DNA from 2 places in the Algoriphagus aquatilis genome. Region 2 is predicted to be linked to the other one. Evidence: riboswitches for the same ligand, from Rfam matches in the RefSeq annotation. Region 2 holds a riboswitch; the other holds the start of a gene.
What was found. Region 2 has a riboswitch for S-adenosylmethionine ahead of ACFPIK_RS08880 (hypothetical protein). Riboswitches for the same ligand answer to the same signal wherever they lie in the genome.
Positions count from the first base shown of each region.

Region 1: another riboswitch for S-adenosylmethionine. It lies ahead of ACFPIK_RS03820 (O-acetylhomoserine aminocarboxypropyltransferase/cysteine synthase family protein); the one in region 2 lies ahead of ACFPIK_RS08880 (hypothetical protein).

Region 1 is NZ_JBHSKS010000002.1:343,799-358,628, reverse strand. It holds gene ACFPIK_RS03880 (peptide MFS transporter) at 1-1,081, shown strand, start outside; gene ACFPIK_RS03875 (carboxypeptidase-like regulatory domain-containing protein) at 1,538-4,570, opposite strand; gene gldC (gliding motility protein GldC) at 4,890-5,231, opposite strand; gene ACFPIK_RS03865 (3-oxoacid CoA-transferase subunit B) at 5,289-5,948, opposite strand; gene ACFPIK_RS03860 (CoA transferase subunit A) at 6,010-6,705, opposite strand; gene ACFPIK_RS03855 (bifunctional riboflavin kinase/FAD synthetase) at 6,716-7,639, opposite strand; gene truB (tRNA pseudouridine(55) synthase TruB) at 7,626-8,309, opposite strand; gene ACFPIK_RS03845 (DUF3098 domain-containing protein) at 8,348-8,557, opposite strand; gene ACFPIK_RS03840 (cell division protein FtsX) at 8,561-9,451, opposite strand; gene pdeM (ligase-associated DNA damage response endonuclease PdeM) at 9,494-10,159, opposite strand; gene ACFPIK_RS03830 (DUF2147 domain-containing protein) at 10,240-10,683, shown strand; gene ACFPIK_RS03825 (homoserine O-acetyltransferase family protein) at 10,735-11,784, opposite strand; gene ACFPIK_RS03820 (O-acetylhomoserine aminocarboxypropyltransferase/cysteine synthase family protein) at 11,803-13,107, opposite strand; SAM riboswitch class I at 13,291-13,399, opposite strand; gene can (carbonate dehydratase) at 13,492-14,133, opposite strand; gene ACFPIK_RS03810 (SulP family inorganic anion transporter) at 14,130-14,830, opposite strand, start outside.
Region 2 is NZ_JBHSKS010000005.1:148,826-163,655, reverse strand. It holds gene ACFPIK_RS08930 (PglZ domain-containing protein) at 1-573, opposite strand, end outside; gene pglX (BREX-1 system adenine-specific DNA-methyltransferase PglX) at 575-4,486, opposite strand; gene brxC (BREX system P-loop protein BrxC) at 4,488-8,090, opposite strand; gene ACFPIK_RS08915 (BREX protein BrxB domain-containing protein) at 8,103-8,669, opposite strand; gene ACFPIK_RS08910 (BrxA family protein) at 8,656-9,423, opposite strand; gene ACFPIK_RS08905 (BrxE family protein) at 9,423-9,896, opposite strand; gene ACFPIK_RS08900 (hypothetical protein) at 10,176-10,661, opposite strand; gene ACFPIK_RS08895 (hypothetical protein) at 10,836-11,399, opposite strand; gene ACFPIK_RS08890 (hypothetical protein) at 11,454-12,143, opposite strand; gene ACFPIK_RS08885 (hypothetical protein) at 12,310-12,699, opposite strand; gene ACFPIK_RS08880 (hypothetical protein) at 12,709-13,191, opposite strand; SAM-I-IV-variant riboswitch at 13,245-13,341, opposite strand; gene ACFPIK_RS08875 (hypothetical protein) at 13,570-13,776, opposite strand; gene ACFPIK_RS08870 (hypothetical protein) at 13,778-14,155, opposite strand; gene ACFPIK_RS08865 (hypothetical protein) at 14,196-14,753, opposite strand.

The DNA.
Region 1 (14,830 bases), on a different contig from region 2:
TCCTGCAGGTAGTTCCAAGCGAGATGCCGGCTTTTCTATATTCTACATGGGTATCAATATCGGTGGATTTATTGCTCCGATTGCCTGTTCGACGGTAGCAGAGTACGATATGCACCTTGGTTTTGGTTTGGCAGGTCTGGGGATGGTTTTTGGGCTTATTCAGTACAAACTCACAGGCGGTGCCTTGGATGGTTATGGTGAGGCACCAGTGGTGGTGACAGAAATTGAAAAATCCGCTCAGAAGAAGCTTCGGTCCATTACTTCCTTGATTGGATTGATTGGGGCTGCTGTCATAGCCGTTTTGTTTACTGGGGTAATTCCAATTAATGCATCAGCTATTGCCGGAGCATCGGGTTCAGTCATTGCAGTAGTAGCCTTTGGTTATCTGGGGTATGTCATTGCTTTTGGAGGACTTAAGAAAGCTGATAAGAATAAAGTGGGTGTTATTGCGGTGTTGTTCATTTTTTCAGCCATGTTTTGGTCTGGTTTTGAACAGGCCGGTTCTACGCTAAATCTATTTGCAGAAAGATTCACTGATCGCACCATCTTAGGTTGGGATATTCCTACCGGTTATTTTCAATCGATCAATTCCTTGTTCATTATCATTTTCGCTCCGTTTTTTGCAGCCCTTTGGGTGTGGCTTGGAAGGAAAAACCTCGAACCAAGCTCACCGCTCAAATTCACTTTTGGATTATTGCTGTTGGGTCTAGGTTTTTTTGTCATGTATTTCGCTACTAAAATTGCGGCTTCTGGTGAGCTAGCTGCACCAAGCTGGTTGATCATCACCTATTTGCTCCACACCTTTGGAGAGTTGAGCTTGTCTCCTGTTGGGCTTTCCTTGGTAACCAAATTGGCGCCAAATGGCTACGGAGGTCAGATGATGGGCATCTGGTTCCTTTCTGTAGCACTAGGGAACCTATTTGCTGGATTGATTGCGGGAGAAGCGAGCGGGGGTTCGGAGGAAGGACTTGCGGCCATGCCTGATCAGTTTATGCTGATTGTCTATACCGTAATTGGATCAGCAGCGGTTTTATTCTTGCTGAAACCCATTCTTAGAAAAAAGATGGGAGAGGTACATTAATCCAACTAATAGAATATTCAAAACACCTGTTTGGTCTGTCAAGCAGGTGTTTTTTTTGCTCTTCCCATCAGGAAAAATTAGTTTTCATTCATTTTTAATGGATCAAAAACAATCAGGTGCTTTGATTGAGAATTGCTCACTTTTCTCATTTTAGGATACATTTCTTATGGTAAAGGAATTATATCTTTTCCGCTAAAGAAGTCTAGTCACCTAGTTTAAAATGTAGTCAATAATGAAACTATTTTCTGATTCAGGTAGAGCTTTTGTAGATGGCTGATTTGAAAAAAGCTAGGGTATTAATGTAAATCGAGATGCTGGATAACCATTTCCTAGATCTAGGTCTGGAATTCAAGTGCCGTTCAAAAATTAGATATTATTCATGAAATCAAATCCAATAAATAAAAAAGAGGCTGTTCATTTGAACAGCCTCTTTTGGTTAATGGGAAGAACTCGATCTTAGTTCAAGAACTCATCAAAGGTCAAGCTCACGAAGTACATGGTACCGACTGTTGGGTTACCCCAAGCTTGTCTGTAACCAGTGCTGTTGAATAGGTTTGTTCCGCCTACTTTTACGATGGATTTGAGCGACTTCAGTTTGTAGCTCATTTGAGCATCAAACGTACCGAATGCTGGCATCACAGAAAGCTGCTGTGAAGAAACTGCTGGAGCTACGAAAGAGGACTGCCAAGCAAATTCACCCTGCCATCTGTAAGAGACTGCAAAACCTAGGTTTTTGGCAATTTCTCTGTTTGCAAAGTTGATTACATATCGGTATTCAGGAGTGTTGAAAGAAGGCTGGAAACCTGTTTCAGCCAATTCATCCAAGTTGCTAAGTGTATTGTAAGATACGTTACCACCAATGGAGTAATTCTTTGGAAGCTTGTAATCAGCACCCAAAGCCCAACCCCAAGAGCGGATCACTTCAGTTCTATTGACCGGCATGGAGTACACATTTCGTGTATTTGCAGACAATAGATTCAAACCAAGAGCAGAAGCAGGATTCTGAGGATTGAAGTTTCTATCTTGAATCAATACTTGTCCACCAATAAAGTTTTGGAATTGGTTGAAGTAAACATAAGAGTCGATCAACAATCTGTTGGAGAACAATCCTTTGTAACCGATTTCGTAAGATTTAACCACTTCAGGACGGAAGGTAGTTGGTTGATAGGTGACCAATTTGTCTTTATTGGCAGCTGCAGCATTAGCAGGCACCAATTGAGCAGCAATTGGAGGAACCAATGAAGGAACCAATGCAGCGATTGCAGCAGGTGCATTTTGAGGTAAAATTTGTCCCGCCTGTACTTGTGCTGTTACGATTGCAGTAGCTTGCTGAATTGCCAACTGGGTGGCTTGTTGGATACTTGCCTGATAAACAGGAGAATTTGGCTGTGTAGCTGCCAAAACAGCACCACCAAACTGAGTCACAGTCGCCAGGGTATATACTGGATTTCCAGAGAAGTTATATCGGTCTCTGAACAAAGGCAAACCACCAATTAATCTTGCCTGAGGCGTTACCAAGTCAATGTATTGGTCTTGGGTAGTTGGGATTCGGAAACCTGTTTGGTAAGAAGCTCTGAAGTTGTGATTTCCAGCAGAGTATACACCTGAAACTCTCGGAGACCACTGTCCTTCAAAGTTTTCATTTTTGTCATAACGAACAGAGGCTGTCAATTTAAATTTGTCATTAAACAAGCGCTTGGAGCCTTGTGCATATCCACCATATTCTTTAATGGAGAATTCATCACCATTCTCATCAGTAGCGAATAAGGTCTTTTCTGAATTCAATTGGTAGATTCTGTAGTTGGCTCCAATTACGAAATCAGCCCATTTGATATCAGCAAACTGATAAGAACCTTCGAAATGATATAGGTTAGTTTTATCTACGAATTGCGCACCTACACCACTTGCATTTCCAGGGATTGGTCTAGAGGTAACTGCATTTTTGGCAGCTTCAAAAGCAGGAGTACCAGGAACCAAACGACCCTGATCTGCAAATGCCCTTGCTGCTCCGTGTGCAGTAGCATCATTAGCACCCTGTAACTTAGCCTGAGCAAAGGCTCCGACATACTGAGGGAACCAGGTGGTACTTGGCTTCCAAGCCTCGTTGATACCCTGAGCAGCGATACCTACTGCAAATGCATCACCAGAACGCTCTTGCGTGGTATAAGCTCTCAAAAACCAGTTGGTGCCTTTCAATTCAGCTTTGTACTGGCCCATGTTAAAATTGGCAATGGAATAACGGTCAGCTCCGGTATAAACCGTAGTACCAAAACCATAATTTCCTTGAAGAATAGCTTCTACTCTGTCAGTGATTCTCCAATGCAATGCAGCATTCAGTTTCAATGATTTGGTGCCATAATCAGCCAGATCAGATTCTCTGTAACCAGTACGAGAAACGAAAGTCTGAGGGATTACACCCAATGCTGCATTTGGAAGAGCTCCTGCTGCCACCATTTGCTGAGCGATGCTAAACATGTTGACATTGGTCTCATCCCCGTAAATATTCACACCATTGTATGCAGGGTTAGTTGCCAGAGATCCTGTTGCAATTGTAGAACCATTCAACAAAGACTGATCTCTGAAATCATTTGCCTGCCAGTCATCTGCTCTCAAATAGGACATGTTTACTTTGAAGGCAACTTTATCGCTAAATGCTTTAGCATATCTAGCGCTGAAATCATAGAAACCGGTACTTGGATTGGTTCTGCTGCTTTCGTTCATAATACCAGTTCTGACATTCGCAGAAAGACCCTGATATTGGAATGGATTCTTAGAAGTCATTAAGAGAATACCATTGATCGCGTTTGGACCATATAGGGCAGAAGATGCACCAGGAAGCAATTCAACGCTTTCTAGATCAAGCTCAGAAATACCCACAATGTTACCAACAGAGAAGTTTAGACCTGGAGCTTGGTTGTCCATACCATCAATCATCTGCACAGTTCGCACGTTACCGTTGGCATTAAAACCGCGGGTGTTAAACGATTTGAAAGTGAGTGACTGTGTGCTCATTTCTACACCTTTCATGTTGTTTAGAGCATCATAGAAACTTGCTTGAGGTACTTCTCTGATAGCGATAATGTCCATCTTTTCTACAGAGACAGGTGATTTCATGATGCTTTCTTCTACTCGAGAAGCTGAAATCACTACTTCCTGACCCATAATTGAAGATTCTGCCAATTCTACGGAGAGATTTGACATTCCACCAGTTACTTCCACTTCCTTGGAGTTAAAACCAACCATGGAAAATACCAAGGTAAAAGGTGGAGCTTGATTGACATTGAGAGTGAATTTTCCCGAAAGGTCAGTGATGGTTCCGATCACTTTTCCTTTTACGATGATATTTACCCCAACCAGTGTTTCCTTGGTTCCTGCATCAGTAACCGTACCGGAGATGGTGGTCTGGGCTATTGCCATGGTAGTTCCCAAGGAAACTAGCAGCGCAAATGACAACACTGAGCCCCAGATTTTTCTGGTAAAATTTTTCATAGGCTATTTTGTAAGATGTTTGGATGATTAATGAATCGGATATATTTCGACTCAATTATTCGAAATTTATGTTAAAAAGATAATTTTCTATGGCTTGTTTAGAAAAAATGTATGTCTTGCAAAATTTCAATAAGCGGCTCAATTTGGAAACTGAGAAGGTTTTTTGAGATAAATTAAAAAAAATCAAAATCTATTAGCGAAAGCTTAGTTAAGCTCACTTTTCCTTAATAATTCAACAAAAATTGTTTTGATCAATAATTTTTAAAAAACAAAAAGGCCCTAATGAATCTGGGCCTTTTTTAAGTCTAATTTCATTGAATCAAGAATTTTTCTTGTTCTCCTCATTTACATGCTTGACCATTCGATCGCAAAGATCTTTCATTTCTTCAGCCATATATTCGTCACCTGTACTATTCAAAATAGTCTGCGCCATGCCTCCGATAATATCTATGTAAAACCTTTTCATCTCGGCTACTGACATGTCTTCTGTCCAAAGATCAATCCTCAATGTAGAATGATTCAGGTTGTCCCAAACATTCAAACTTATACTTTTTGAAGACTCGAGGCCCTCTGCCTCTTTATCTGAAGCATCCCAGAGAATTGACTTAGGAAGGTTATTCGCATCCAGCTCTACCTGGAATTTGATTTCTGACTTTTTCATGGGTTAGAATTTTATCGGGAAACTGGTTTTCATCTTTTGAGGTTCCCTCATAGGTAATTAATCGAATTTCATTTCTGGTATTTCTCCATCAATCATCAGTTTACCCGCAGTTTTAGCTTGGATTTCTTCAACGCTGATTCCCGGCGCTCTTTCCTTAAGAATGAATCCGCCCTCGGGGGCAATTTCTAAAACCGCAAGGTCTGATACTATTTTTTTTACACATCGGATTCCGGTAATCGGTAAGCCGCAGGTAGGTAGAAGTTTTGATTGGCCATCCTTTGAACAATGCTGCATGGCCACAATAATATTTTTGGCTGAGGCTACCAGATCCATGGCACCACCCATTCCTTTGACCATTTTTCCCGGGATTTTCCAATTGGCAATGTCGCCGTTTTCTGAAACTTCCATGGCTCCCAAAATTGTCAAATGGACATGTCCACCTCTGATCATGGCAAAAGATTCAGCGGAGTTAAACAATGCCGATCCAGGCACCATCGTAATAGTTTGCTTGCCTGCATTGATCAAATCGGGATCGACTTGATCTTCGCTAGGGAAGGGGCCAATTCCCAAAAGTCCATTTTCAGACTGAAGAACTACGTCTAAGTCGGAGGGAATGTAATTGGCAACTAGGGTAGGGATGCCTATGCCTAGATTTATGTATTGCCCATTTTTCACCTCTTTGGCGATTCTTTGAGCGATTTGTTCTTTGGTTAGCATTTGGGTTGTTCTAAGTTTTAAGACAAAAGACCTAAGACATAAGAAAAAATGAGAACTCCAGTTATTTGGAAATGGTCCGCTGTTCGATTCGCTTTTCGTAATCTTTACCTTGGAAGATTCGCTGTACGTAAATTCCCGGTGTGTGAATCTGATTGGGATCCAGCTCCCCCGCAGGTACCAGTTCTTCCACTTCTGCAATGGTGATTTTGCCGGCTGCAGCCATCATAGGATTGAAATTCCTCGCTGTGCCACGAAAGATTAAGTTGCCAGCAGTATCGCCTTTCCACGCTTTTACCAAAGAAAAATCAGCCTGAAGCCATCTTTCCATCAAGTATAATTTACCTTCAAACTCCCTGATTTCCTTTCCATCGGCCACTTCTGTTCCCACACCTGCGGGAGTGAAAAAAGCAGGTATTCCAGCACCTCCGGCTCTTACCCTTTCTGCCAATGTGCCTTGAGGAATAAGTTCGACTTCTAATTCTCCACTGAGTAGTTGTCGCTCAAATTCCGCATTTTCACCCACATAACTTGAAATCATCTTTTTCACCATTCCCTTTTTCAAAAGGAGACCGATGCCAAAATCGTCCACTCCCGCGTTATTGGACACGATGGTTAACTCCTTGATTTCCCTCTCCAAAAGAGCAGAAATACAGTTTTCAGGAATTCCGCTCAATCCAAAGCCTCCCATCATCAGAAAGGCCCCACTTGGAATATCAGCCACAGCTTCCCGAGCGTCTTTGACAGTTTTCGTAATCATTGATTTGGGTTTATAGTATCGATTTGGCCAATTTTTGGTCTTGAACCAGTTGGTTTTTTAAGGCTTCCAGATTTTCGAATTTCCGCTCCTCTCGAATAAATTCTTTGAAGGAGACAGTTACTAGCTTGTTATATAAGTCACCTTGAAAATCAAATAGGTGGGCTTCCACGGTTTTTCTTGTACCGTCTACAGTTGGCCGATTTCCGATATTCAACATGGCTTTGTATAGGACACCTTCCACTTTTACCTCTACGGCATAAACGCCATCATGAGGGATAAGTTTGTAATCGTTTGGAATATGAATGTTGGCGGTGGGGAATCCAATGGATCGTCCGATTTGCTGACCTTTAACGACCAAACCGTTAAGCTCATAAAGCCGACCAAGGTAATTGGTGGCAGTTTTGATATCGCCACTCTCCAGTGCCTTTCGGATTTTGGTGCTTGACACCCCAATTTCATCTACATCCTGGCGGGAGATTTCTTCGAGTTCAAAGCCAAATTCCTGCCCATGGGATTTTAAGTATTCAAAACTTCCTTCCCGGTTTTTCCCAAATCTGTGATCGTATCCAATGACCAGCTTTTTGGTATGGATTTTTTCTACCAAAATCTTTCGAATAAACTCTTCTGAGGTCATTTGAGAAAATTCCTGGGTAAAGGGGATGGTAACCAAATGATCAATTCCAAATTGCCTCAGAAGGTTGGCTTTCTCTTCAAAAGTAGAAAGTAGTCTCAGGTGATGTTCGGTAGGGTAAAGTACCAATCTGGGATGTGGCCAAAAAGTAATCAGAACTGTCTCACCCTGAATCGAACGGGCCAGTTCTCGAATCCGCTGAATAATCTTTTGATGACCAAGATGTACACCATCAAACGTCCCTGAGGTAACCACCGCATTGGGTACGGGGAGAAAATCCTCCAATCCTTCATAGATTCTCATGGGGTCGATTTTTTAGTTCTTCAACCAAGGATTGCAATTCACTAGCGTCTTCCAGTTTATATGAACCGATACGGGTTCGGCAGAGTTTTTTGAGATAAGCTCCAACACCCAAGATTTCACCCATGTCTCGAGCTAAACTCCGAATGTAAGTGCCTTTGGAGCAGGAAATTCTAAAATCAATTTCATTCCTTTCAAATCGGGTGATTTCAAACTCACGAACTTCCACTGGCCTAGGTTCCATTTTCACTTCTTTCCCTGCTCTGGCAGATTCGTAAACCCGTTTTCCATCTACTTTGATGGCTGAGTGCATCGGGGGTATCTGCAGAATATTCCCTGTAAGTTTTGCTGCTGCTTCTTGGACTTGGCTGAGGGAGATCGAAGAAGGATCTGAAACCGGTATCACCGGCTTTTCCAGGTCGAATGATTCAGTGGTAGCACCGATAACAAAAGTTCCGGTGTATTCTTTCTCCTGACCCATGAAGGTCTCGATCTGCTTGGTCATTTTGCCTGCACATACGATCAGAAGACCAGTAGCCAATGGATCTAAAGTGCCCGCATGACCTACTTTCTTTATTTTAAGGGCGTTTCGCACTTTTTTGACCACATCAAATGAGGTCCATTCCAGAGGTTTATCGATAAGGAAAACTTCTCCGTAAGCTTCTTGCTGCATGTTTTGTGAGGTTGCTTTTCCAAGAAAAGCGATTGGAATCAGTTCTTCTCTGATTTTGCAAAAATGGCGTAAAACTCAAAAATAAAGCCTGCCAATGTCACAATGGGACCTATGGTCAATCCCAAAACTCCATTGCCATGGGGCTCACCGTCCATTCCGATCAAGATAAATCCAAGTACGATAAGCGCCATTCCGATCAGCATTAGTCGGTAGTTTTTCTTGGAAAAGGGAAAAGATGTATTGCTCATGGGTTAATAAAGTTCGTCCAAAGACATGTTTAAATATTTGTTCACAGCGCGCAAAGTACTCAATACAGACAGAATTCCACCGATCAGAATTAAGGCTCCAAAGAGAATTAACATTAATTCAAGGTTTTGAAGCATAGCAAATCCTTCAATATTGGCTTGGGTGTACTGGATCAATGCGTAAAGGATTCCTGATGCAATCAATCCTGCTAGCATTCCAAAAAAGAACGCTCTTACCAAGAATGGCTTTCGGATAAAACCTCTGGTAGCACCCACCAATTGCATGGATCGGATCAAAAAGCGTTGAGAGAAAAGTGCGATTCGAATGGTATTGTTGATCAACATGATCACTGTGATGATCAAAATGAGAATGAAACCTCCCATGACCAGACTGACTTTCAGCAGATTTTTGTTAATAGAATCGACCAAATCTGTCATGTAAGAGACTTCAAACACTCCTGGAATGTCCTGAAGTTCTTTGGCGATTACATCGATTTGCTCTGAGCTTTGGTATTCATCGGATACGGAAAATACAAAGCTGTCTCTCAACGGATTGTCTTCCAAAAACTTGGTAAAGTCTTCTCCTGTATTTTGCACGAAAGTGGCAGCAGCCTCTTCTTCTGAGATAAATCTAAGAGAAGAACTATCGGATTTGATCAGGACAAATGGCCTAGATGCAAGGTCTTTTTGGAGTGAAGCCAATTGATCTTCGGGGAGATTTTTATCCAAAAAAACCTGAATTTCAATATTTTCCCGGATCATCTTGGTCAAAGACTGAGCTTGAATCAAAATGATTCCAAATAAACCCACGATAAAAAGTGAAAGAGTGGTGCTGAATAGCACACTTCCAAATTTGAAATAGCCTAGTGTTTTTTTCTTTCGTGCAGGACTTGCCATGGATTACAAAATTCAATTCAAAATTAGGAAAGCAGATGGGATTTACCCAATCGATGTGCCAGAAAGGATAGGAATGACTTTTTCCCCTGAAATTCCCCAAATCTGATCACCGTCTTTGGGTTCTACTAGAGCTAAGCCGGTGAAGTTTCCGAAACTTGGCAAAATCAAGGTGGATCCGGTTCTGTAAAAACAAGGTATTCTGACGGATTGCCTAGCTTTTCCCCTCAACAATACTCCAGGATGCAGGTGCCCACAAATATTCAACTTGCCATCCAAAGCCTTTTCAAAGGGTTCATGGGAAAGTGCGAACGATTCAATGACCAAAGGTTCCTGATGGATTTTCAATACAGACTGCCGGTAAACAGATGGATGAAGAATGTCATGATTGCCTTTAACCAAGTGAAATTGAGTTTGAGGGAAAGTTTCCAAGAAGGAATTCAGAACCTCCCATTGTTCATTCCAGACACTATGGAAGAGATCGCCCAGAAAGTAGGTATGTCTAGGTTGAATCTCTTGGTGAAGTGTTTTTAGGGTTTTGAAGTCGGCGTCATGAACAGGTTCAGGAATGGGAATCCCTGACTTTCGAAAATGTGCCGCTTTTCCAAAATGCAAGTCTGCTATCAAAAGGATTTCTAATTCCTTGATCCATAACACTTTTTTAGCCAATAACTCCAGTGAAAAGCCCTTGAAAGGTACGGTGACACTCATTATTACAAACTACTTCTTATTTCTAAGTCAAAAACAATTTCAAAGCTATTCGTATTTAAGCATATCAAACCGATGTTTTCATGAAAATGCGACAATTTACTTCACTGCTTATCACCCTCATCTTTGCTATTCCAGCTCTATCCTTAGCACAAACTGAAAGCGCGATTTTAGGGGTATGGTACAACACCGAAAAAACGGCTCAAGTCGAAATTCAAAAAAAAGGGACTGAATTTATTGGAAAAATAGTGTGGCTGAAAGATCCCAATCCACAGGGCAAGCCTGCCACCGATAAAGAAAACTCGGACCCCAAACTGAAAACAAGACCCTTGCTAGGCTTGCCACTCCTCACAGGGCTTAAGTATTCTTCAGGGATTTGGAAAGGAGGGGAAATCTATGATCCTCAATCCGGCAAGACCTATTCTTGCGAACTCAAGCTCAAATCACCGGAAATCTTGGAAGTAAAAGGATACCTCGGTTTCTCATTTGTAGGTCGGACTGTCGAATGGACCAAAGTGAAAAAGTAAAAAAAAGCCTGTGGGTTAATCCCACAGGCCTTTATTCTGATAGATCTGAATTTAATTCTCCAAATAAAATGATTTGAGTATGTAGGCCAGCTGCTCAAATTCGATCAGAAAGGCGTCGTGTCCTGCTGTAGAATCGATTTCCTTATACGTTCCTCTTTTCACTTTTTGGCTGATAAACTGTGATTCCTGTGGAAGAAAAAGTATATCAGAATTTACCCCTATAGCCAATACACGGGCTTCAATCTGTGCTAAAGCAGCTTCTACGCCTCCTCTGTTTCTACCCAAATCATGGCTATCCATGGCTTTGGTCAAGGTCCAATAGGAGAGTGCATTGAAGCGGTTGGCCAGTTTTTGACCTTGGTATCTGAGATAGGATGATGATCTAAATCCATCTAGTTTTTCTTCTTGATCACTTTGCTTGATTCTCAAATCAGCTGGAGATCTGTAGCTGAGCATGGCAATGGCACGTGCTGTTTCCAAGCCTTTTTTACCAGCATCTTCCTTCCGATTTCCCCAGGTACAATCAGACTCAATGGCCATCCGCTGGGTTTCGTTGAATCCGATTACCCAAGGAGAGGTTTTAGCTGTAGATGCCAAAATCACGGCATTTTTCAGTTTTTGACCTAAAGTCACTGCCCACTCCAGTGCAACTTGCCCACCTAGTGAACCTCCGATCAGCGTATGGATTTTCTCTAACTCCAGATGAATTCGCAGGGCTTCCAGACTTGCAGCTAAGTCCCTTGGCGTTACTTGGGGAAAGTCATAGAAATAAGCTTCTCCTGTTTCGGGATTGATGCTGAATGGATTTGATGAGCCATAATTGCTTCCCAGAAGATTGGCGCAGATGATGAAATGATTGCCCGGATCAAAGAATTTATCTTCTCCGATCAGTCCGCTCCACCATTCTGCAGCTTTTGAATCTCCTGTCAGAGCATGGACCACCCAGATGACATTGGATTTTTCCGGATTGAGCTGACCATAGGTAGTGTAGGCGAGATGAAATTGAGAAAGAATTTCACCTGATTCTAAGGTTAGAGGCTCTTGGGAATGGAAAATTTCCTGCGTCATAGTCAAGTCTGCGAATTCGCTGATAAGGTTCATTGGGGTAATTAGGAGTAATTAGATTTGGTCAAATGCCTGCTGCAAATCAGCCTTGATATCTTCGATGTGTTCGATGCCAAGGGATAATCGAAGCAGGGTAGGAGTCACACCAGCAGCTTTTTGTTCCTCATCGTTGAGTTGCTGATGCGTTGTAGCAGAGGGCTGAATAATCAGCGTCTTGGCATCTCCTACATTCGCTAAGTGAGAAATCAACTGGAGCTTATTGATGAAATGAGAAGTGGATGCTTTATCGCCTTTGATCTCAAAACTCAGCACTCCTCCAAAACCATGTTTAAGGTATTTTTTGGCAGCATCGTGATAAGGTGAAGAGGTAAGTCCAGGGTAATTTACTTTGGAGACCTTTGGATGAGCTTCCAGCCATTTGGCAATTTCCAAAGCATTGTCCACCGTACGTTGCACTCGAAGGGAAAGTGTCTCGATGCCTTGAAGTAAGAGGAACGAGTTAAATGGGCTAATAGCAGGTCCCAGATCCCGTAGACCTTCTACCCGTGTGCGAATGGCAAAAGCAATATTGGGAAGTCCAAGTGGGTTGTTTTCGCCAAAAACCTCCCAGAAATTCAAGCCATGGTATCCTTCAGATGGCTCTGAGAATTGAGGAAATTTTCCATTACCCCAATTGAAGTTACCTCCGTCTACGATGATACCACCAATGGAAGTTCCGTGTCCACCGATCCATTTGGTCGCTGAAGCTGTCACAATATTTGCTCCATGAGCGATAGGTTGGCAAAGGAATCCACCCGCACCAAAAGTATTATCTACGACCAAGGGTATTCCATGCTTTTTGGCTAGTGCAGCTACTGATTCAAAATCCGGAATGTTAAACTCAGGATTTCCGATTGTTTCCAGATAGATGGCTTTGGTTTTATCATCAATCAGTTTCTCCAAATCTTCTGCTTTGTCACTTTTGGCAAATCGAGCATCAATCCCTAGGCGCTTAAATGCCACCTTAAACTGATTGTAAGTTCCTCCATACAAGTAAGGAGAGGAGACAAAATTTTCCCCTGCCTGAAGAATGTTGTGCAAGGCCAATAGTTGTGCTGCTTGCCCTGAACTGGTAGCTACAGCTGCTACACCGCCTTCCAAGGCTGCAATTCTTTTTTCAAAAACATCCGTGGTCGGATTCATGATCCGGGTGTAGATGTTTCCAAATTCTTTTAATCCAAACAGATTGGCACCATGCTCGGCAGAGTTGAAAACATACGATGTGGTCTGATAAATCGGTACAGCCCGCGAATTAGTTGCAGGGTCAGGAGCTTGTCCGGCATGTAGCTGAAGAGTTTCAAAACGATAGATTGCTGACATAAAATTGAGGTTTAAAGGGTTAAGAATTTATTAGAAAAGAAAGGTTTTGTTAAATCCTGAAAAACACGAAAAGAGCATAGAACCAGAATGATTCAATCTGTCCGATGATCCTGAAGATTTTGATTTTTTGGCTTGAAGCCTAAGAAATTGGAGGAGGTAAAGATGCCTTTTCATCATACGAGGAATTTATAGTTCCAAATGAGACCTTCTCATTTGGCAGGAATTGGCACCTTGGATTTTCCAGGTTGCCAGAGGGTCTTAGAGCCTGTCTCTCGCCTCTTCTTTATAAATCCTCACACTGGAAAAAAGTGAAAGGATGCTGCAAAGAAAAGCCCCTATTTTTGAAAATCAAACAATAGGGGCTTAAATTCTTTTTTGAATTTTTCAGAATTGATCGTCTGAATACCTGAAGACAGGATGAATGTTGTCAAAATCTGGTTTAATCGTAGTTAATTCCTTCACCAATCCATTATCCAAGCCATATACCCAACCATGAATTTCAGGTGACTGGCGGTCTTTCCATGCTTTTTGAATAATTGAAGTCTTCAGTAAATCCTGGCATTGCTCCAGGACATTTAACTCCACAAGACGGTTGACGCGGGCTTTATGGTCTGGGATTGAATCGATCTCTGATTCATAGGTTTTATATACCTCTTTGATATTTCGCAGCCACTTATTGATCAATCCAAAGCTTTGATGGCCCAGGGCAGCTTCTACACCACCACAGCCATAATGCCCGCATACGATGATATGCTCTACCTTGAGCACTTCCACCGCATACTGTAGGACTGAGAGCAAATTCAAATCAGTATGCACCACCATATTTGCGATATTCCGGTGGACGAAAACTTCACCAGGATCGGTTCCCGTGATTTCATTCGCAGGAACACGGCTGTCTGAGCAGCCTATCCAAAGGAATTTCGGTCGCTGCTGATGGGCTAGACGGTTGAAAAAGTCCTTATCTACTTGAAGCTTCTCTTCCGACCAAGCTTTGTTTTGTAATAGTAGTTTCTCGTATGGGTTCATTGGACTTCTCTTAAGTGATAGGTGTATCCTTCTATGGTGATGGTAATATTTTTGGAATGTGCTGAAGCAATGAAATCATTCAAAACCTCTTGAATATCATGATCGATAAATACCGCTTTGGAAGCATTCAAAATCACATAACTTCCTTCAGGTATTTGAGTCAATTCCTTCATCAATGGAGCTTTATTGAGAAAAGAAACATCTTTTTGAAGCTTCACTAAGTAGTTGCCGTTCAGTTCTGTAACGGTGACGGATCGTTGAAAATTGGTTTTCATTACAAAAAACAACCCAACCACCATTCCAATACCAATTCCCACCAACAGGTCTGTCAATAGAATGGCAATTACTGTGAAAAAAAATGGTAAAAACTGGTTCCATCCTTTTTCAAATTCATGAATAAAAATCGAAGGTTTGGCAAGTTTATAGCCTACCATAAAAAGCACAGCCGCAAGGCAACTCAAAGGAATTTGGTTCAAAAATCCTGGAATACTCAACACTAAAACCATTAAAAGTATACCATGAAAAATCGCGGAAAGCTTCGTCCGCGCTCCTGAGGCAATATTGGCGGATGTTCTCACGATCACGGCTGTCACCGGTAGTCCACCGATCAATCCCGAAATTGTATTGCCAATTCCTTGAGCGACCAATTCTTTGCTGGAAGGTGTGATCCGCTTGTATGGATCCATTTTGTCGCCTG
Region 2 (14,830 bases):
TTTGAATTCTTTCACCCAAGTCTTATCTGATTCCAAGAAAGCAACTTGATCCGCCGAAGGCACAAGGATGGCTATCAATATTTCCACATTTGAACTGGCTTTTAAGCCACTCTTTAACTTGGGGTAATTATTACCGTCCACCAAGGCATCAATGGCATCAAAGGAGGGATGGCTGTCTTCCTTGAAAAACTCCTCGATCTTGAATTCCTTTTCTGGCAAGGCCGCCAAGCACAACTGCTTGTATTCATCGGCAGCTTCATCCGGAAAAAGCCTTCCTCCGGCTGAGAAAAGAATAAACGGATCAAAGGTCAGTTCATCCTGATCCTTCTTAAGCTCAAAAGGCACATAGACTACCAGCTTTGCGTTTTCCTTTTTGGGCATTTCATGCACCCAATAGTCCAAGGCCTCTTCTCTGGCTAGGACCACATTTTCGGAGGCATCAAACACCTTGACCTCTGAACTCTGAAGGTCCAATACAATTTCTTTATAAAATAGGCAAGGATCGTAAATGACTAATCCCTTACCCGATTCCAGCTTTTTTAGAAAATGACTTTTAATAAACTCTCGGATCATATCAATCTAGTTTGAGCTGAGATGCGGATTTTATTTCCTTCACCTTCTTTTCCTTGGGCTTGACTTCACAGATATCCTCAAGGCCATGGACTATAGCCATGCTTAGATCCTTCTTACATTTCTTGCGAACTCTTTCTGGCCAGATACTGTAGGCTAAGTGAGCCCAATCATATTCTCCTTTTACCAATTTTTCCCAGCAGTCTTGAGTAGATTTCTTCCATTTTGAATGGCGGAAAAGATTGTTCAATGGTGCTGCTGTAATAAGTACTCCATCATCATGATTGGGTTTGTATGGAAGTTGTGAGACCCTTAATAGCTCTTCCTTAAAATCTTCCAATTCGGCTAGAAATTCCTTTTTATCATTCAGCTCTTTCGCAGAACTATTCATTCCTAAAACTTCAACCATTTTTGATATTTCTTTGATTTTTGGTTCAATCAATTGATTAATCACCGAAAAAAGAGTGGATTCACTTAGTTTGGGATAGTAAATCCAAACAGTGTAAGAATTTGATTTTGTGGAAATAGGCCAAAATAAAGGAGCTTCTCGTCTACTTTTAGTATATCTTAAATAGTGATAATTAAAAAATCCGGAAGGATTATTTATATAATTTTCCAAATTTCCATTGAACATATTGTTTTCAATATGGTGCCCTAAATTCTCCAAGTTGATCCCTGTTTCTAAGAAGAATGACGACAAATATTGAAATAATGAATAATTTGAATCCTTATCATTTGAAATAAAACCATTAGATAGTGTTTTGAAATTACTCCTCTCGCCAATCTCTCTAAGTAGTCGAGGATTATTTGGTAATCTATCAAAAAAAGACTTATTTATTTTGTTTTTTTCTTTGACTGCTTGATCATTCCAACGTGCAAAAACAAAACCAATAGAAAATTGAATTATTTCCTGACATACTTCCGATAGGAACACAGAAGGATCTACAAAATAATTTGTAAAAAATAAAGTTTCCGTTGGTCGATTTGTCTTATATCTTCCAATCAAATTCTTCGAATTTAAACCTAAACCACTTCCTTCTAACCAAATCTTATCATTTAAATCAATGCTTTCATAATAATTTTGATGATCACTTATTAAGCTATTCTGCAAATTTTTGATGCTGTTTTTTATATTAGATAAATCGTCTAACTGATTTAGAATTCCTTCATATTCAAGGTTAGTTTCATCAAATGAATAATATTTTCTTTTAATTTGTATTATGCGTTCAGTGTTTTGAATTACTGAGTTTGTTTTTTCTGAATCCAATTTTGGAAATGGAAGAATATTTATATATCCTACGTGCTTATGTTGACCACAATATAAATTTATAACATATTGAGCCAAACTCGAATTTAAAAATGCAAGAGTGATTAATGCATCATTATGATTCAAATCTGGAATTGCTTTGCCTTCGGAAGTGAAAATCATATCTTTCTTAAAGATATGGGCATCTATAATATCACCTCTTTTCCCAAAACAAACACCCGGCAATCCATGGTAAGAAAGATTTCTGAGTGTAACTTTTTTGTTTTTTTCAACTAATGTTGCATCTTTTCCATAGATAGTTTTCTCTCTATAAACACAATAAAACATTGAAAATGGACCGCCATTGTATAGTGTGCGATATATTTCATGTTCTTTAATTTCCCAAAAAAGCCTAAAATGTTCATTTGACACTAAATTGTGGCCTTCTCTAACCTGAGCTCCATTTCTTTCTAATGAATCAAATTTTCTAAAAAGCTCGACAATTTCTTCATTCCAATCATATCCGATAACTGCATTAGGTAAATTCGTAAAGCTGGATGATTTCATCCATTTCTGTCTGCTTACATCATTTATAGATTTCAATAGTGAAATTTCTTTATTGCTTTCACTTTGAAGATTTATAAATACGCCTATAGAATCTTTCTTCATTTTACTTTGGACTGAAGCAGTTGTTTCAACATTTGCATCAAGTACTCCCCATCCAGTATCAATTAAATGAGTTATTTTACTGATAAGTGAGTCAATTCGGAATGACTCGTAAGAACTCTTTATTAAAACCGTTCTGTCATAAATAGAGCCTAATTCTCCACTTTGTTTTAAGAGGTCGGTCATTCTAGAAAAAAAGCAACAAAGAATGTTTTTTCCCCAATTTGGATAGTTTTCATTAAAATAATCCTCTGTTAAAATAGATCCTGCTCCAAACGGAGGATTCATCACAATTACATCATATCGCTTTCGGCATAATTCAATAAAGGCAAAGCCTCTTGCGGTATCTTCTGCAAAGAGTAATTTTTGAAATGCATCTTCCCCTTCTGCATTTTCTGCAAAGGATTTTAAGGCTTTGAGTACTTCTTCCTCTGCAGTATCAAAAAAGTCTTTGGAGATTTTTTGTCCTTTGCCGTAGATGGCCGCCATCTCAGCCACTTTATTCTCCTCTTTGCTTCCGAAAAGGGATGCCTGTGTGGTTGAGTGTTTAAACTGCTCGTATTCCTGTCGGGCTATTTCGATCTCTTTCTTAAGCTCTTCCTCGATCTTGAGCAGAAGCCCCGTTTCCCCTGCCAATTGCATTTTATCCCAAATAATCCTCACTAATTTCCCAATCGGTCCGGGGAGGGATTTAGAAAACTCACTTAGCAGTTGCTTATCCCCAGGAAGTGGTTCTGCAATAACCAAATTACTTTTGCTGATGGAAGGTCGATCTGCTGGTTGAAGATTCAGTGCATCAAAACTCTTTTGAGCGCGCAACCACAAACTTAGACCTGCAATCTGGATTGCTCTGGGGTCAATATCCACCCCGTGAATATTGTATCGTAAAATTAATCCCGGGATTTCCTTGATAAAGTCCTCTCGAAGGTATTGATCCCGCAAGTCTCGAAGCAGAGCTGGATGATGATCCCATGCCTCGATATAGATCTGCTCAAAAAGATCAAAGCCATACAGCCCAAAGTGCATAGAACCACAGGCAGGGTCGAGAAAGAGAATCTCCCGGGGATCTTTGAGGGCTCTGAATTCCACATAATGTGCTCCATCTACTTTGGTCTCCGGAATAGCTTCCCCTTTCTCCAAAAAGATTTCTAAAGATTGCTTGACCATGTACTGGCAAAGGTCTTTCAGGGTGGTTGTTCCCTTGGTCATTTCATACCACTGCCTACCCAAGCTATTGTCCACCAAGAACTGTACGACATAGCGGGGGGTAAAAAATTGGTTTCTGACCGCCAGCTCTCGACTATTTCGTGGAGCATCAGATGCATCCCGCATTTCCGATATTTCTTCTCTGCTATTGTAGTATTGGTAGATCCAGCCGATCGTTTCGTCTTCTTTCCACAGGTTGATAGGTTGGTGTCCAGATTCCCGATAGATATTCAGCTCTTCCTCATTGATGATCGTCAACAAATCCAACAATACCCGCTCCGAAGGAAACAATAAAGCGTATGGGGAGAAGCGGTCAAATACCGCAGGTAGATCGATGGCCAATTCGTCAAAAACATGACCGATATACCATTTGTACCGGGTGAACTGATCGGCTGTTTTAGCTCCACCGGTTAACTGATCATAGACCAAAAAACCCTCCGAATTATAGCTGTTGCGAATAGACTCCCGGATGATGTTTCGTTCCTCAGACATTCGGAGCGCAGCGAAACGGTTAAGAATGGTAAAAGCCTGTTCACGTACTAGTTGTCGGACTGCTTCTGGGGCTTTATTGTCACCAGCAATGGTAGATTCCAAATAATGCAGTCGCTGTCTCAACAGCCTAGCCGTTTCGATGACGGATGCCTCTCTTGAAGTAAGCTCCTCTACCAGAAGACAGGTACCGTTCGGTCGAATACCATAAAATTGTTGAAGTTGAGTTTCAAATTCACTCATCAACAGTTTCTTCGCAGCCTGTACGAAGGATTTGATTTTATTTCTAGCTCCTTGGGATAAAGACATCTTACCAGTTTATTTCAATTTCATTACCTGCATTTAATTCCCCTCTTACTGCCTCCAAGGCTGAAATCAAGTCATCGAGTTGACGCTCGGATGAAATGGTCTTGGAGAAGGTGGATAAATCTTTTTTTACTTTTTTCGCTCCATCAAGAGGTTTTGCTGGCAGCGGTTTTGATTTGAGATATTCCGCTTGCTGTTCTCTGACATACAGAATCTTGTTGGTAACCACGTAATTGGAATTCAAAACTTCCTTGATCCCTTCGAGCCCTTGTTTGTTTTCAATGACCAATCCGTCAATCTCTTCAGAAAGGATATCTTGTTGTTCAGAGGTTAATCCATACCAGTTTTTTCCGGACTTAATTTGTTTTACCTCAGCTTCAATTTTTTCATTTTCTGAAGTCAACAATTTTTGGCAATAGTCAGCACAAAGGGTTTTGATATTGGAAATGGCATCTTTCAGATCCGAAATACGATTGAAAAATGAATGGTCAGAGAGAATATCCTCAATGGCCTCAAAATCTTTTCGGGTGTTTTCTTTGAGCTCTTTGGGTATTCCAGAATCTGGTAAGGCCTCAATACTGTCTTTCAAGGAATTTGCCTCTTTGAAGGCGTGCTCCATTCCTTGTTCAAATCCCTTGTGAACACTGGCAATCCATTTCAGATTTTCAAACAAATCAGAATCAGGTTTGCCTAATCGGAATGCCGCGTCAGAACCTTCCCCTTTCAGAACCTCGGCAATCCCATCCTGTACTTCTTGCGCTTTATCCTGGCCAGGAAGCTTGAGGTAATTTAGCTTTGTTTTTATGGAAGAGTACTTGGTTTGAAACTCTGGGAAATGTCTTCTTACTACCTCTGCTATTCGGTCTTGCAGCGGTGGCACTTGATCTCCTGTCAAATGGGTTAGCCGCTGAACCGATAAAGCTAGCATTGGATTGGAGGGTTTTTCGGTAGCTTGATAGGCAGAAATTCCTACTTTGTTGAATCCATTGACATTCTTTAATGACTCAATTGCCTTAGGACCTTTTACTTTGATGTCTTGACCACTTAGCCTGAGTTTGATGTCTGAGGCGAGGAACATAGCCGACACTAAAAACCGCGTGGTGTCTTTACTCCATCCATAGGGCGCAGAATCAAAATGGTCTAAGAGTCTTTTACCTTCTACATGATCTTCTCTGAGAATATACTCTCTAATCGATATAATCGCTTCTTTATCCAGATCTACTGAACCATCACTTTTGATTAAGTCAAAATGATTAAGTGTTTGGGGAAGCATTTTCAAATCAGTATAAGAGAGTAACTTTTCAGCATCACTTCCTCCAATAAGAAGTGGTGCTTGTTTGTACTTTTCAAAAACCAATTCAGCCACTTCCTTTAACCTGCTATTCGCGGATTCCTTGAATTTATTACCATACGATATGACAGGTTTATTTGTCCCCCTGAAGACAAATTCACCTTTTTCAAAGCTCTGAATGATAACTCTACGGACGGAGTCCTTCAGCCTTTTTGCCTCTTGGTCTTGGCTGTTTAGGTAATCATTGATCTCCTTATCTTCGTATCTATTTCGAGTATTATAGATCCCCTCGCATTTGACAATTTCGATGATTTCGTTGGTAATGTCTTTCTCCATCTTGCCTAGGAGAAAGAATCTAGATGACTGAGACTTATCTGTGCTGGATTTGAGAAGGTCCTCCAATACTTTTGAATATTCTGTTGCACTCAATAGCAGTACTTCCAACTGAATTTCCTCATTGGTCTCCAATAATTTAAAAACCTTTCCATCCTGATTAAAATTGACACCAGATCTGACAGTTTTAGTATTCAGCAATCTGGCACTAGGTACAGGAGTGAAGATATCCGTCAAGATGGATTCATAGATTTTCCTAATATCACCAGTTGAGGGAAGAATTTTATTTTTCTCCAGCTCAATGCTGATGATGGCATCAGTCATGAACCTTAACTGTCCATCAATTTCATTGAGTGTACATCCCGGGGTACTTTTTAATTCGTCAATGATCAAACTAACCTCTGCAAAAACAGAATCACTACTGACATGAGGGTGCATCAGTGAAGCCACATTTTTTGTGGAGAGGTGAAAATCATCAAGTAACTGTAATACCGCAATGGATTTGGAGACTTTGGCCTGGTCTGAGGATTCTCCATAAAGAGTGGTAATCTTATCCACTGCTCCAACGATATGGCTGTAGGATTTTCTGATATCAGCCTTCAATACATCATAGATATGGTAGGTAGTAGCCAATTTCCCCACTTCAAATTCTGCCAAAGGATTGCTTTCGGACGCTAATTTTTCGGTGAGAATGTCTTGAATGACTTTGATTGCGGAACGCAGACCAACCCCGCCCGTAATCTTTGCCAATCGGCCAAGAAGAGAAATGATGATCTCAAAGTGTTGCGGCAAAAATGGATACAGGTTGATGAAAAGTTTTTCATCCAACTCGTCTTTTACGTACATCGTACGCTCACACTTTTCTAGCTTGGTATAATGGCGAAGCTTTTCTCCATTTGCCTTGTAAAGATTCCGTAATTGATCAGAGAAGTTGCTGGACTTTCCTAGAATCCTTTGGGTACATATTTCTTTAATATCAGAAGCTTCGATTTCAGCCTTAATTGGGAATCGAGCATTCAATTTATAAAGCTTATCAGAATTAAGCCTTGCATTGGGATTATCTTCAGTGAGCGTTTGTTGTGCTGTGGCAAGGAGCCAAGCTTTCCCCCCTCCGATATCTTTCAGATTCTCCAATGTCCCTTGCATGGACAAAATCAAACTATCCTTGGCCGAAATGTATTGGCCCACTTCGTCCACTACAAAAACTATATTTTCCTTTCCGGTGATGTTGCGAATTGTGGAAAGCAATTCTTCTACCTTTTGCTTATCCGTTCGCATATCATCTACTCTGGTAATCTTAAATGACCTGCTATCAGGCCAAATTTCAGGGTAAATTTCAGCTGCAAGATTACTGGCAATTCCTTTTGCCCTAAGAAGATCACTGTTCTTTATTTCATCCCAATCTTTTCCATGTTCTCTCTTAATCTTATCTACAAAGATTTTGAGTTTACCATCTTGCTGAAGCATCTGTTCCAAATAGGCCAATTGGCTATCAGTAGAATATCCCGCCAGCTGATTAACCTTTGCAATTAAAAGCTCCAAGATTGGAGGAAGTGTACCACCTTTTATTTGTTCAGTGGCACAGTCTAAAAGAATGACCGCAGGATCATACTGGTTGACAATATTTTTAAATAATTGGGAAGTAGGAAGAGAATTGATTCTGTTTGACAACCTATCGAGGAATAGTTGATTCTCAACCTTTAAATCTTTTTGAAGTCCATAGCCTAGGTATTTTGCAAAGGAGCTTTTGCCTGAACCATAAAACCCTGAAACCCAAATTCCGATCTCATGTGAGCCCCCTTCCATGCCACGATGTAAAGAATCCAAGATCTTATCAAAATTCTCTTTGAGCTTTTCTGTAACCACATACTCAGAAATTTCATTTTTTAGATTGATTTCTGAAGCGTTACCAAAAGTGACTACCTTCTCTATAGACCGGTAGATGTTCTTGTCTGAGCCAAATATTTCTTTAATCTTCGTCATTAACTTAACTCTTTAAAAGTGCTTTGATCTATAATTTCCATCTTCAGGATAGAAGCCCAAAAACTTTAATGCGGAACCGGAAACTTCTCCAGGATACATGATAATCATAGGAACTTCGATTTGATTGTAAATTTTCTGTTCAACAGGGCCGAACCTGGTAAAGGGGTGAATTGCCTCTACATCGGTGATAAACAAAACTCCGTTTTTTAGTTGCTTGACTTCCTCTTGCTTAGAAAGGATAGCATTCTCAATGACTTGTTGGTTTTTAAGGTTCTCGCCCAAACTTTCATATACGTCTTTCATTTCGTATTCATCTTCGACAGCATCCTTACCCGCCTCAATTCGATAGTCATCTTGGCTGAAAAAAGACTTTAATACCTCATGAAGAGATAAGGATATTGGCTCAAGATCCCGATGCTTTGCAAGATCCAGCCAACCTTCATTCAACCTTTTCTTTACACTCTGGATGTCGTCTAGACTAAAGGTCAAATAACAAATGGTTTTATCACCGCTATGGTCATGAGCTTTGGGCTGAACCAAGTAGTCCAGTAAATCGCTATATCGTTTATCTGCATTCATAGTCTATAAATTCCTCCATGGTTTTAAAAACCCACCCAATTTTTAGAATCTCTCCCGAGTATTGAAAAATGAATGTTCCTTTAAAGGAAATTCTTTCAATTTCTTTAATCAGCTGATGAAACTCGAATCCCAATAAAGACCAAATTTCATCTTCGACAATTTTTTGATCACTATATCCCTTGAAGTGAAGTTCGTGCAAGAAAAAACTACACACTTTTGTATTAGGAGAAGTTACTTTTAGAAATCCTTCCTTGTCCAGTAGTCCAAAATCATTTAAACAAGAAACCAGGTAGGAAGAAACTCGTGAAATCATTGAATCACTCCAGGCTGGGGCTTTTCCATCAGAAATTGCCCTTAAAAGGAAGCTCCTCGAAGTGTCCTTTGTGATCTTTTTTGAATGTTTCTCTTTCCGTAATTCCAAAACAAAATCAAAAAGGACCTTATTTGCCCGGCTCGTGTAAACGAACAGGATGGACTTGAGTGAATCCAGGCTTAGTCCGCTTTCCCGCAATAACTTTAAGTTTTTAACTGTATTTTCATTGGCTTTCCAATATCGATCAAAGAATACCAGGTTGATGATATCTTTCGTTCGATGCTCAGTAGACTTATTGAGGATATTATGGGAAATACAACGAGTTATGAATTCGGACTTAGATTCGCCAATTTCATAAAACTCGATAAGCGCCAGAGTTTCATTGACCAATCCCGATCCTTTAGCGAGGTTACTGTTGTAATTGAATCTTGGTGAGGTCATTAATTCAGATATGGGTGAACTTTGTAATCATGCTCAAAAGCAGAAAGGTAATGAGCTGCTAGGACCTGAATGATGTCTGAATCTATCCTTTCTGTTGATCCAATATTAATAGGACCATGGTGTCGCTCAATTGATAAGTCCTCTGAAAGGCTTTTCAAACATTCCAAAGCACCGTCATACGTAAGGGATTTATCCTCTACTTGTATTTTTGCCATTTTGAATAGTTTCTCTTCCACCTGAATCGGGAGTCTGAAGAGATGGTAATAATTAGCCCCTACCTCTGAATCAACCAGATGCCTGATTGGATCGAGGTAAAAATTCATTTTTTGGTTAATGGATTTTGGGAAGATGTAACCTAAGAAATCCTTTGAACTAGACTCAAAGAATTGAGTGTTCCACCACTTTCTATCTTCCATTAAGAAACCAACGACGGTTCTTAATTCAGAAATTTTTACGAAAACGCTTTCTTTCATATCAAACCTTAATATTCAGGGGTGATCTTCATATAAATGACAAAACTTTACTCTGAGCTAAACTTTTTTTTGAAATGAAATCAGAAAAATTAACCGTGAAGCTAATCTGAATCCATTTCCTCACTTCCAATTAAGTGATTAGTATCTATTGAGCTGAGACCAGAACTAAATCTTGTCATTGGAAAAGTAGCACTATTTTTATAAGAACTCAATCTAAACTTATCCTAAAAAGTAAATAATTTGAAGGCGATTTTTTGGTCACGACTTTATATGAAAATTTCACGAACAAACCTCAAGCAAAGCCTTTATTCTTTTGATCAAACTATTGAGATCCTCTTCCGGATTCTCTGTATAGTAAATTCTGTAAGAAGATGTTTGACCTGGGCCGCCTTCAAATTCACCGTATTCTGGATAGATAAGGTCATCCAGAACTTCAAAGAGTAATAAATTATAGTTAGGTATGTCAATTTCCCACTCATTTTTTTCCGCATTGAAGTTACATCGGTCTTCATACAGGATTTCCTCCCAAAGGGCTTGAAGGGTTTCATTTTCAAATTCTAATGGATTTGCAGGATATCCACACTTATTTATTTGGGATATAAAAAATTCAGTGAGAAGTTCTTCTAAATCAATTTTATCAAAAATATATCCACCGTCAAGTGAATCAAAGGTCACATCGTAAAGGGCAAATAAATGTTCACAGTTTTCTTCACTCTCGCAATATGGACAGGCAATGGGTTCTTCAGTATCTGGATTGGTTATCATAGTTTTTTAATTAAAGTAGTAGTAAAATGATTTCAATTATTTTGAATGATTCGGTTTGATGGTATTAAGCTTTTTATGATTCCGATTCCTTATGGGATTGGCATAAATGGGATCAAGGCTTTGGAAATAGGGTAAAATCTAATTTCCGGATACCTTGATCCTGGTTTTCAAATTTTAATAAAACGGGATTCCGAAGGAAACATCCCCGTCCTTAGTGGTGTATGGATTTTCCAGAACAGATCCATCAAACTCACCCTCTGTAAATCCAAAGATGAAAGGCAAGGAAACATCATCAGGCCCTTCTAAGATGCAAAGGCAGGTTTGCAGCCAATACCCGGTATCATGTGCACGTTGTATGCTCTCTTCCTCCAGGTCCCACTCTAATTCGCGCGATGTTTTTTTCTTCTCATAGTCATCTTCCCAATTTTCGTCTTCTTCACGGCGTTTTTTTTCTTCTTCATCAATCTCCTCTTCCTCTTCGCCATAATCATTTACCCAATTCTCATAGGTGTATTCAAATGCCCAGTTTTCGGTTACCTCAATCATTGAATCATTTCCACCTAGTTCAGTGAAAAGCTCAAATGCGTTGTTTTCCGCCAAGGCTTTGAACTTGGGTCTTTTCTTTCTTGTGTCTTCAAAAATGATTCTTCGGCGGTCATCTATTTCCTCTATAGAAAGGAGTTCGTCCCAGAGTGCTTGGATTTCTTCCGGGGTATGGGTTGGGTTTTTCTCTGCCATTTTAGTGTTTGTTTTCGATTTATTTTTAGAGAATTGGGAAATTTCGGTTTTGGGTTATGTTTCTCGATTTAACCTATTCAAAACTTCAATTTTGAAATTTCTTAGTTTCTCAAGGACTTCTTCCAGGACTTTAAAGTCCAAGATATATAGCAGCGATCCTGATCCTGAAGAGAGGTAGGTATCTTCATGTCTCGGGTTGCCTGTCAAAAGGGATTCTCCAAATAATTCAAAAATGGCATTTGTCCGGTTGTAGGAATAGGGTGAAAACATGGAATATAGTCCGGTTTCTTCTTCCTCAAGCGCTTCATTTTCTTGGAACAAGGAGGAGATTTCATCTGTCAGTGTAATGATTTCATCAAACTCTGGTTCGGTCCATTGGAACTCCCCTTCCCACAAGAGTGCCAGTATGTGAGAACAGCTAAAAACCATAGCCCCCGCGTTATTAATGCCGCCACAAACAGGACAAAGCTCATCACCTCCTTCTTCTTCAGAATTTTCGTCGTCACTGTCATCAGATGCTAAATAAAACCCTTCTAAGGAAGCTAATGGAAAAGTGGAATCGAAAGGTAAAATCAAATAGCTCCTCGCTTGGCTAATTAGGCTAAATGAGCCTAAAGTGTTGCCAAGGCTCAAGCTTGCTCCTGTGAATGAATCATCTTTGTCAAATTGTAAAATCACATAAGACGTTATGCCTGTAAGATCAAGCTGGGAATTTAAAACCTCGTGGTTGACTTGAATCAACAACCCTTCTAGATCAGAAGAAATCCAATTTTTTACTTGAATGCTGGTTTCGGTAGTGAGGAGTTTGGTGCAATGAATTTTACGATCCTCTTGGTTTTTAAACCAAAGAACCACCTCTTGAGAAGCTAGTGATTTCGTCATTTTTATTTTTTGTTTATGGAAAGTCAAATTAATACCTGGACCAAGCCCAGTTTCCTGTTTCTAATATGATACTCTCGATCCAGTCAAGTCCTTCCAATTCAGGTATGTCCCGGTAGAGATATCCTGATTCAAATGGATTGGAATAACAGTTTCGCTCATAGGTTAGCACATAGTCCCATTTTTCGACTAATCCATTTTTTTGGAGTATATCAACTGCCACATGCTGGAGGTAATCCCAAGGAAATTCCATTTCTGCCATCACCCAGACTCTTCCATTCGTCACTCCGGGCAAATTGTACTTAGTGGAAAATTCAAAAATGGTTTGTTCGGTTTTTGGATAGATCGCTCCAACACGGATAACCAATGCGGAGTGGAGTATTCTAAGCCTCTCATCTTTAACTATTTCAACATTTATCATACTTCTAGGTTAGAGTGTCAAGTGGTAGATATCAGATTCATTTCTTTGGATATTTGAAGAGAAAAATCCTCCAGGTTCAGGAATGTCCTCATGCAAATCGAAGGAGGTACAGTCCTTGGGTAATCCTTCAAAGATTAAGGTGAACTCATGGGGCTTACGCGGTTTTAACCGAGTCCATTCAGGATAATAGCTGATGTTTAAAGCAGAAAGTAGCTTACATACTGTGGAAGATCCCTTGGGTTTGAGAAAGGTGCTTGGCCAGATCCGTATCCGCGGATCAAAATATGGAGAGGGATCGTTTATGCAGTGAATGATGGTTTGTCTTTCCACCAAAGTATATTCCTCTGCCTGCTGCCTTAACTCGATTTCAAACTCTATTTTAGGTTTAGGAAGTATGATTACTTCAGAATTTTCCCAAGTGGAAAATTGCGCCGGGAGTTGATTCGGATCAGTAAATCCAAAACAATGGTAATGTGATTTTTTTAAAGACATGATAACATAGTTTTTGGTTAGGACTAGTTACCATCAAGAAAATTGGGGGATTTGCAGGTTAACACTTTTGGTCTGCAGGGACCCTCATCATTTTACCACCGTGGCGTTTGACTCGGTTGGTACCAGGTTTCCTGGTTCTTGATGATTTTTCAATTTAATTCAAGCTATTTGAAATAGTTAAAGGAGATCATATTCTATTGGTAAAATAGGGCTACATAAACGCCTCCAATCCTTTTAGTCTCTCGTAAGTCTCTTTTATCGACTCCCCTCGTTCTGCGGCTTTCTCCAGAGTATTTCTCCAATGCACCGGATAGCTCATTATCTCTTTTGTCTGTTCTAGTGTCAGTTGTTTTTTGATGCTTGGGTCTTCTGATTGATTCATTTTTTTATAGAGTTAGGTTGAATGACTTTGATTTGGATGTTGGGTCGCCGGTGCTTGATATCTTCTTTGTCTGCCCAGGGTCTAGTATAGAAAATCTGCTCGGCACAGATACGCTGGATAATCCTTGAAGTGTAATGACTGAGAGGTACGGGCAGGTCTTCGAACGTCACTTCGAAGACCATTTTGCCCCGGATTAAGGCCATCTTATCCGTTGGTTTGGTGTAGCTGAAACTGAACGATATGTTCAATTGGAAACGCAGCGTTAAAGGGTAAAATCAAAATCTGCTTTGCCTGAGTGATGATACCGAAGGTGCCGGCTGATCTTCCCAAACTTAAACTGGCTCCTTGGTAAAGACCGTTTTCGTCAAACTGCAGCGCTACATAAGGTGAAGCTCCGGAAAGATCCAATTGGGTATTCAACAGGGAATGAGAAAAGGAAATCAAAAGCGCCTCACTGTCTGTAGGAAGAATTTCCACGATTCGTAAGCTGGCAGCATCGGTTACCAAATGGCTGCAAGAAAAGGAGAGCGTACTCTGATCTCTTAAAGTGAGGGTTAGTTCTTTTTTACTTGATGTAGACATAGTGGGATTGGTTTTAAATGAATTTTGATTCAATGTTAAGTTAGTTTGACAACTCAATTATTGCACTGACCAATTCGGAGATGATGTTCTTTTTGCTCACGCCATATCCAAATCCTGAGCTTCCTTGCCGCCGGAACTTCACGACAATGGCACCATCCCTCAGATCTATGATTTCACCTGAAAAATTCATCAGGCCACCGGTGGCGGGGTTATAAGAATATTCAAAAGTCAGCGCATATACCGTGGGCAAGGTGATACTTTCCTGGGTGTCCACGGTGACTTTTTGATCACTTTTCACCTCCAAATTCTGACCTGTGGAATTGATGCTGGCAGATGATTTACTCTCGGCTGAAATCGTTCTTTCCGCTGCTGTTGGAGAGATTACTTTTAGGTTTATTTCAGAAAACATCAGCTCGCTTTCAATTTCTGAGCGGATCATCAGCGGGTCATTATCTGCCAAGATGGTAATCGATGAGCTTGGTACAAATTCATCCAAAACGACTACATCGATTTTTCCGCTCTTTGATTTTTTCTGGGAGTAGACATTGGCTTGGAAAACCAAGGTAAAGAGGACGATTAAAGAGATTGCTTTTTTCATTTTTTTGAAGTTTTAATTGTGAGTAATTGGTTTTAAAGTATTGATAGAGAATAGTTTGAGATTTATTTCCACAAGGG